DNA from 2 places in the Pseudomonas sp. SJZ080 genome. Region 2 is predicted to be linked to the other one. Evidence: riboswitches for the same ligand, from Rfam matches in the RefSeq annotation. Region 2 holds a riboswitch; the other holds the start of a gene.

Region 1 (4,410 bases), on a different contig from region 2:
CCAGTTCACTGGTCTGGCGACTGACCAGGTAACCGACACGCGTGCGCGCTTCCTCCAGATCATCACTGCGCAGCGCCTTCGCCACAGGCGTGACGTGTTCACCGAGGCTGCGCATGCCGAGCGCGCAATAGAGCGCGAGAATCTCGACGATCCAGCCGACATAAGGCGCCCAGGAAAAAGCCGTGGCGAGCAAGGTCAGCGGCACGACCGCGATCACCCAGGCGGTAACGCCGTGGCTGCGCCAGCCGCGTCCACCGCCATTGAAACGTTGTTCGATGCGGTCGGCAAAACGGCCGAACGCCACCAGCGGATGCCAGCGCCTGGGTTCACCCAGCAGCGCATCCAGCGCAACTGCGGCGATACTCAACAACGCCACACTCATTGACTCACTCCCCAAAAATTCTCATACAGCAATTCACTTAGCGGACGCGCCTGCGCCCAGCCTTCGAGTACCAGCATCGGCGCCGGATAGAATTCCTTGACCGGCCCGAGGCAAAGAATCGCCAAGGGCTTGGCTCCGACGGGCAACCCCAGCAGATCGGCCAAGGCTTGCGGTTCGAATAAAGAGACCCAGCCCATGCCGAGTCCTTCGGCACGGGACGCCAGCCACAGGTTCTGGATTGCGCAGGACAGCGAGGCCATGTCCATTTCCGGCAAGGTCCGGCGACCGAAAATGTGGCGTTCACGATCGTCCATCAGCGCGGCGACCAACACTTCTGCGCAATCGTTGATGCCTTCGACTTTCAGCTTCATGAATTCGTCGGTGCGTTCGCCGAGGGCTTCGGCGGTGCGGATGCGTTCTTCTTCCACCAGCAACTGGATCTTTCCGCGCAGGGCGCGATCGCTGATGCGGATGAATCGCCAGGGCTGCATCAGGCCGACGCTTGGGGCCTGATGCGCGGCTTCGAGCAGGCGCCGGAGCAACTCGGGTTCGACGGTGCCACCGCTGAAGTGGCGCATGTCTCGGCGCTCGGCTATCGCGCGATACACCGCCTCCCGTTCGGCCGGACTGAATGCGTTGTCGGTCATGGCCTCTTCGCGAGCAAGCCCGCTCCCACAGGGGTTAGGTGATCCAGTGTGGGAGCGACGGTGCGACGATTCGACGTGTTCGCGATGGCGTCCTCACGGTCAGGCGCAAACAACGCGGCAACAGCCGTCGGATTGGACGGAAAATAAAAATGCACGTAGGAAGCCGTCATCCGTCCCTCACGATAAACCGCTTCCGCACCCCGCCCGCCGTTAGGGCTCAGGCCACGGGCAATCGGCTCAAGTTCGGTACTGGTCAACGAATGGTGATAGGTATGCCCACGCAGCGAACCTTCGGGTAACTCGACCGCCTGCAACGCCAGTGCCGCCAGCCGTTTCTGCATCACCGCGTCACCGGCCAGCAAACCGACCAGCTCTGCGCGAGTACCTTCGACATCGGTCAACGAATCGAGCAAATACAACATCCCGCCACACTCGGCCAACAATGGCTTGCCCGCCGCGTGGTGAGCGCGGATGGCATTGAGCATCGGGGCGTTCTGCGCCAGCGCCACATGGTGTAACTCCGGGTAACCGCCCGGCAGATAGAGGCTGTCAGCCTCCGGCAATTGCGCGTCGCGGATCGGCGAGAAAAACAGCAACTCGGCACCCATGGCTCGCAGCAAGTCCAGACTTGCGCCGTAGGTGAATGCGAAGGCTTCGTCGCGGGCCACGGCAATTCGCACACCGGCCAACAACGGCTCGGCGGCGATCACGTCCGGCGCAGCGAATTCCACTGCGGGTGGCAGCGCGACTTCGCAACTGCTGGCCAAGGCATCGGCCGCCGCATCCAGGCGCAGATCGAGATCGTTCAATTCACTGGCCTGGACCAGGCCGAGGTGCCGACTCGGCAATTCAATCCCGGTTTCCCGGGACAACGCGCCGTACCAGCGCAAGCCTTCAGTGAGGCTGCCTTCAAGCAATTGCGCATGGCGCAAAGTGCCCACACGGTTGGCCAGCACTCCGGCGAACGGCAGGTCCGGCTGATACTTCGCCAACCCCAACGCCAGCGCGCCGAAGGTCTGCGCCATCGCCGTGCCGTCGATCACCCCGAGCACCGGCACACCGAAATGCCGCGCCAGGTCAGCGCTGGAAGGCGTGCCGTCGAACAAGCCCATGACACCTTCGATCAGGATCAGATCCGCTTCGCCGGCGGCTTCCCACAACAGTCGACGACTTTCCTGCTCGCCGACCATCCACATGTCCAGTTGATAGACCGGCGCACCGCTGGCGCGCTCGAGAATCATCGGATCGAGAAAGTCCGGGCCGCATTTGAACACGCGCACCTTGCGCCCCTGATTGCGATGCAAACGGGCCAGCGCGGCAGTGACGGTGGTCTTGCCCTGACCGGAGGCCGGCGCGGCAATCAAGACCGCCGGGCAATGACGGGGCTGATTCACAGCTCGACGCCTTTTTGCGCTTTGATCCCGGCCTGGAAGGCGTGCTTGATGACGCCCATTTCAGTGACGGTGTCGGCCAGTTCGATCATTTCCGGCTTGGCGCCGCGGCCGGTGACGACCACGTGCTGCATTGGCGGACGCGCCTGCAAGTCGCTGAGCACCTGATCAAGATCGAGGTAACCGTGCTTGAGGGCGATGTTCAATTCATCCAGCACCACCAGACCGACCGACGGATCACGCAACAATTCACGGGAAACGGCCCAGGCGGCTTCGGCGGCGGCGATGTCACGCTGGCGGTCCTGGGTTTCCCAGGTAAAGCCCTCGCCCATCACATGAAAACGCACCTGCTCGGGAAAGCGCCGGAAAAACAGTTCTTCGCCCGTGCTGTTGCGGCCCTTGATGAACTGCACCACGCCGCACTGCATGCCGTGGCCCATGGAGCGGGCGAGCATGCCGAACGCCGAGCTGCTTTTGCCTTTGCCATTGCCGGTCAGCACCAGCAGCAGGCCGCATTCATTCGGCGAATTGGCGATGCGTTCGTCGATCACGGCTTTTTTGCGCAGCATGCGCGCCAGATGGCGTTCGTCACGATCGGGAGTATCAGTCATGGGGGAGCTCTCCGTTGAGGCTGGATAACGGCGGGCAGGCACAAGAATAGACGGCAAGAAGCCTGGCATCGCCCACCGTGATGCCGCTGGATGGATCAGGCCGGTCTCCGGGCTCATGAGCGGCGTTTCGCCTGACTGCGCGCCTTCCCATGCCGGTATCGACACAGTGGCAAAAATGCTCAGTCTTCACTCATTTACCGTTGCGGGGGCAGCGCCGGAATCGTGATTGTTCCTGAATTGAACGAACGCACTCACCGGCTTCCCTGTTTCACTCTGTCGACCAAGGTCACAGAGCACCTGAAACAAGCCGCGAAGGTTAGAGGGTTGGGGGTGGAGCGTCAATTAAAGCCGGGACGCCGTCGGGCGAATAACTGCCGCTGATCAATTTACTGACGCCAATCTTGTGCCACACTTCCAGCAGTGATATCAAAGAGCCACAACCCCACATCACAATAACAAGGGTAAGCCACATGCAAGGCATGATCATCAGCAATCCGAAGCTGGAATTCCTGCGCCCGGTTCTCGAACGCTGGTTTGACTGTATCGACCGTTATAACGCCGTGCGCGGCGATAATGACACGCCTTACTGGTACGACGAAAAAGCCAACCTCGGCTTGCTCTCGGCCGCCGCGTGGATGGCGGAAATGGTCACGCTGCAACAGACCCCCAGCCGCAAACAGAACGAGGAAGGTGAACGCAACGCCCGCGCCGACCTGTTCATCGCCACCAGCGAAGAGCGTGCCTACCTTCAAGCCACGCAACGCTGGCCGCGGGTCAACAGCCTGAACCTGACACAAGCGCTGGCCGATATCACCAGCGACGCCAGGCGAATCAGCTACGCCAGCGACCTGAAAGTCGGCTGCCTGTTCGTTGCACCGCAAAAAGCCCAGCACGGCGCTACCCCGGAAGAACTCCAGGACATGGTCGACGACCTGCAAAAGGAACACACCTGTGCCGTCGCCTGGTATTTCCCCTACGCGTATCGCAAGTTGCGCAATGAAGCGGGCAACTATCACCCCGGCATCGCCGTGCTGTTCAAGGAAGCCCGCGGCTGACGGTTGAACCATCGCGGGCTTGCGCTTCTCTACTGATCAGGTCACTGCATTTTTAGGGAAGATCAGCATGCGCAAGCCCCCGTTCGTTCTCGTCATCGTCCTCGCCGGAGGGCTCGTCGCCTGCGGCGAAACCTCCAGACTGCAAGTCTCCGACGGCACCGGCCCGTCGCCCAAACTGCCCGAACCGAACAAAACCCTGATCCCGACGGTGAACATCGCCCCGGCGATCGGCTGGCCGGACGGTGCGAAACCCATCGCCGCCGCGGGCACTCAGGTGGCGGCGTTCGCCGAAGGCCTCGATCACCCGCGCTGGCTGTATGTGCT
Region 2 (4,410 bases):
AATGCGCCCGTCGCGGGTCGGGTAATTGGCGAGGATCAGGGCGATGCGTTTTTCGCTGTTCGGCAGCCGCGCGAGATCGATCCAGCGCCGCGCCAGTTCGGCGACAAAATCCATGCGCTCAGGTGCAGGGCGGTAACAGACCACATCGGACTGACTGCGCTCACTGCGCCACGCCAGGTCCTTGAAACTGATCGGGCGGCTGATGATCCGGCCGTCCAGTTCTGGCAGCGCAATGTGCATCGCCAGATCCCGCGGACCAAGACCTTGCTCGCTGGCACGCCAACCGGGTTCATTGTCCTGGGCGCAGATGGCCTGGATCACCGGGATATTGCGGCGGAACGGCCGCAAATGCGGCGCTTCGGGGCTGGATTGAGCGAAACCGGTGGTGTTGAGAATCACCCCTGCTTCGACTTCATCCAGCCAGTCCTCGACCACCGCCAGGCAGCCGGGCTCTTTCAAACTGGCCACGGCAATCGGCAAGGGGTTCAACCCCGCCGTTTGCAAACGCTGGCAGAAAACATCGATGAACGCAGTGTTCGCCGCCTGCAAATGCGAGCGGTAAAACAGCACCGCCGCCACCGGTTGACCGGCTTGCCAGTCGGCGTGCCAATCACTCAATGCGGCGGGGCTTTTTTGTGGGTGATAGATCGCGGTACGCGGCAGGGTTTGCGGTTCGGCCCACGCATAGTCGCGATCCAGCCAGCGATTGGCCAGACAGCGAAACAGATCGAGGGCGTTGGCCATGCCGCCCTGGCGCAGGTAATGCCAGAGCCGGTCGCGGTCTTCGACGCCAACCGTGCTGAGGTCGCTGAGCTCCGGGTCCGGGCGATCATCGCCGGGCACCAGAATCAGCTGCACGCCGCGCTGCGAAAGCTCGACCAGACGCTCGACGCCGTAACGCCAATAGGCAATGCCGCCATGCAGCGAAATCAGAATTACCTTGGCGTGGCGCAGCACTTCATCGACATACAGGTCGACCGACGCATGGTTCTGCACCTGCATCGGATTGGCCAGGCGCACGCTCGGGTAATGGTCCGGCAATTGCTGCGCCGCTTCGGCGAGCAGCGCCAGGCTGGAATCACCGCTGCACAGGATCACCAGCTCGGCGGGGGTTTGTCCAAGGTCGGCAATGTTGTCGTCCGACACGAAAGCGCCGGGCTGGGTCCTGAGCAGGTGCATGGGTTAAACGCTGAGCGCGGCGCGCAGTTGCACTTCGAGTTGCGCGGCGTCCAACTCCTGACCGATCAACACCAGACGCGTGGTGCGCGCTTCATCAGTGCCCCACTGACGATCGAAGTGCTTGTCGAAACGCGTGCCCACGCCCTGGATCAACAGACGCATCGGTTTGTTCGGGATGGCGGCGAAGCCTTTGACCCGCAGAATGCCGTGCTTGACCACCAGTTGGGTCAGCGCGTCCAGCAGCAGGCTTTCGTCGGCTTGTGGCAGTTCGATGGAAATGGAGTCGAACGCGTCGTGATCGTGATCATCTTCGCCTTCATGGTGGTGATCATGATGGCTGTGACGGCTGTCGATGTGCTCTTCGGAACCGGCGCCGAGGCCGATCAGCACGTCCAGTGGCAGGCGACCGCTGCTGGCTTCGATGACTTTCACCGCCGGCGGCAGTTCTTCGGCGACTTCCAGGCGTACGCGAGCCAGGTCTTCCGGGCTGATCAGGTCGGCCTTGTTGAGAATCACCAGGTCGGCGCTGGCCAGTTGGTCGGCGAACAGTTCGTGCAGGGGCGATTCGTGGTCCAGGTTCGGGTCGAGTTTGCGCTGGGCGTCGACCTGATCCGGGAAGGCCGCGAAAGTGCCGGCGGCAACAGCCGGGCTGTCGACCACGGTGATCACCGCGTCAACCGTGCAGGCGCTGCGGATTTCCGGCCACTGGAAGGCTTGCACCAAAGGCTTTGGCAGGGCCAGGCCGGAGGTTTCGATCAGGATGTGGTCAAGGTCGCCGCGACGAGCGACCAGTTCGCGCATCACCGGGAAGAATTCTTCCTGGACGGTGCAGCACAGGCAGCCGTTGGCCAGTTCGTAGACCCGGCCGTTGGCTTCTTCTTCGGTGCAGCCGATGGAACATTGCTTGAGGATTTCGCCGTCGATGCCCAGTTCGCCGAACTCGTTGACGATCACCGCAATGCGGCGGCCCTGAGCGTTGTCCAGCATGTGCCGCAGCAAGGTGGTTTTGCCCGAGCCGAGGAAGCCGGTAACGATGGTGACGGGGAGTTTGGCCAGTGTTTTCATCGGATGCCCTTTGGCAAGGTGGCGGGCATACGGGACGACGACCGCTGCAACGAATGCGCGCGCGGAAGATTTCGCCACCGGATCACCCCGCCCGGTTGTAGTGAGAATTCGTGTCGAGGCAGGTCTCCTGGCTGACGGTGTGCCAGTCGCTGGACTGGCGTTTGCTGCGCCTTCCCGCGGGCTCCAGGGCTGGAGCGTGCAGTGGCGTGGCAGCGAACATCACCGTTCACAGTTGCGGGGGCAGCCGCGGCATCGACCGCGTTCCCTTCTTAGCTTCGGCAAACGCCGAAGAACCTCGAAAGCGCAAGGCTACGCATCGTCTTGGGGCGGGTCAATGTCTGTAGGCGCTGACGAAGGCTGCGATCTTTTGATTTTGCTTTTAAAAAACAGGATCAAAAGATCGCAGCCTTCGGCAGCTCCTACAAATCATCATTTCAATCCCAATTGAGAACCCCTGCCAATTGACGCCCAACCCCTGCCCATGCTCTCCTACGCACCTTGTTACGGGTGCCCTTCACAGGGTGAAACGGGAAACCGGTGAATCATGTGCTTTACTCAAAGCCATGTCAGTCCGGTGCTGCCCCCGCAACGGTAAGCGAGCGAAGCGTCAGATCCACTGTGCCAGCAGTTAGGCATGGGAAGGTGACGCTTGCAGGTTTCGGCTGACGCCCAAGCCCCTCGCGAGCCCGGAGACCGGCCCGCAACACAAAGTGACGTTCTGTTCACTGAATAACAAACCCGCGGTGGGCGGGCGCTGTTTGAATCTCTGCGAGCCCGATTCGCAGGGATCTTCCATGCGCTCTATTCACCCGCTGACAGACCAGAGGGAAGCGCCATGTCGATCATCAGCAGCACCGGCCACAGCACCGCCAGCACCACAACAACCCTGAGCCAACGCCTGACCGCCGCCGTGTGTGCGTCGATTCTTGGCGCGTGCCTTGTGTATTTCGCCGGTTTTTCGCACATCGAAGCAGTGCACAACGCAGCGCACGATACCCGCCACAGCTCTGCCTTCCCGTGCCATTGAGACCTGCCGACATGATCAAGCGTATTGCGCAAACCGCGGGTTTCACCGGGCTGCTGGCCGCCCTGTTGCTGACTCTGCTGCAAAGTTTCTGGGTCGCCCCGCTGATTCTGCAGGCTGAGACTTACGAAAAATCCGAGCCGGCTGCGGTTGAAGTTCACGAACACGCCGCCGGTACCGCCGCTCACACCCATGATGCCGAAGCCTGGGAGCCGGAAGACGGCTGGCAGCGCGTGCTGTCGACGACTGGCGGCAACCTGGTGGTGGCTGTCGGTTTCGCGCTGATGCTCGCCGGCCTCTACACCTTGCGTGCGCCAACCAAAACCTCCCAGGGTCTGCTTTGGGGTCTGGCTGGTTACGCGACGTTTGTACTGGCGCCGACCCTGGGCCTGCCACCGGAACTGCCGGGCACTGCCGCGGCGGACCTGGCACAACGGCAAATCTGGTGGATCGGCACTGCAGCGTCCACCGCTGTCGGCATCGCGCTGATCGTGTTCAGCCGCCACTGGCTGATGAAGATCCTGGGTGTGGCGATTCTCGCCGTTCCTCACGTCATCGGTGCGCCGCAACCGGAAGTGCACTCGATGCTCGCGCCGGAAGCCCTGGAATCCCAGTTCAAAATCGCTTCGCAGCTGACCAACGTGGCGTTCTGGCTGGCCCTTGGCCTGATCAGCGCCTGGTTGTTCCGCCGCAAAAGCGATGGCCAATACCACGCATGACGGATACCGGCACAGCGCCGACTTTGGTGGTCGGCCTGGGCTGCCAGCGCGGCTGCCCCGTCAGCACGCTGCGGGCGTTACTCGATCAGGCATTACAGGCGCATCAAATCGGACTTCACCAGATCAAGGCCCTGGCCAGCATCGACCTGAAGCGCGACGAGCCTGGCCTGATCGAACTCGCCGCACAACTCGCGCTGCCCTTGATGTACTTCAGCAGTGAGCAACTGGCTGGTTATCAACCTCAACTCAGCCACCGCTCGGACATCGCTTTTGAGCGCACCGGCTGCTATGGCGTAGCGGAAAGCGCCGCCCTCGCCCTCGCAGAACAACTGGCTCAGGCACCGGCAAAACTGTTGATCTCACGACAAAAATACGCCCAGGCGACCCTGGCATTGGCCAGCGCTGCGTAAAATCCTCGATAAT

Evidence for each region. Region 2 has a riboswitch for cobalamin ahead of cobW (cobalamin biosynthesis protein CobW). Riboswitches for the same ligand answer to the same signal wherever they lie in the genome.
Region 1: it holds a riboswitch for cobalamin, as region 2 does, so the genes downstream of both, cobO (cob(I)yrinic acid a,c-diamide adenosyltransferase) here and cobW (cobalamin biosynthesis protein CobW) in region 2, are expected to answer to the same signal.

Annotation. Positions count from the first base shown of each region.
Region 1 is NZ_VIUK01000006.1:1,244-5,653, reverse strand. Features, by position in the region: gene cbiB (adenosylcobinamide-phosphate synthase CbiB) at 1-382, opposite strand, end outside; gene bluB (5,6-dimethylbenzimidazole synthase) at 379-1,029, opposite strand; gene FBY04_RS10385 (cobyrinate a,c-diamide synthase) at 1,026-2,423, opposite strand; gene cobO (cob(I)yrinic acid a,c-diamide adenosyltransferase) at 2,420-3,031, opposite strand; cobalamin riboswitch at 3,112-3,347, opposite strand; gene FBY04_RS10375 (hypothetical protein) at 3,502-4,086, shown strand; gene FBY04_RS10370 (sorbosone dehydrogenase family protein) at 4,154-4,410, shown strand, end outside.
Region 2 is NZ_VIUK01000002.1:297,063-301,472, forward strand. Features, by position in the region: gene cobN (cobaltochelatase subunit CobN) at 1-1,179, opposite strand, end outside; gene cobW (cobalamin biosynthesis protein CobW) at 1,183-2,244, opposite strand; cobalamin riboswitch at 2,344-2,557, opposite strand; cobalamin riboswitch at 2,733-2,961, shown strand; gene FBY04_RS03845 (CbtB-domain containing protein) at 3,080-3,271, shown strand; gene FBY04_RS03850 (CbtA family protein) at 3,283-3,987, shown strand; gene FBY04_RS03855 (cobalamin biosynthesis protein) at 3,984-4,397, shown strand.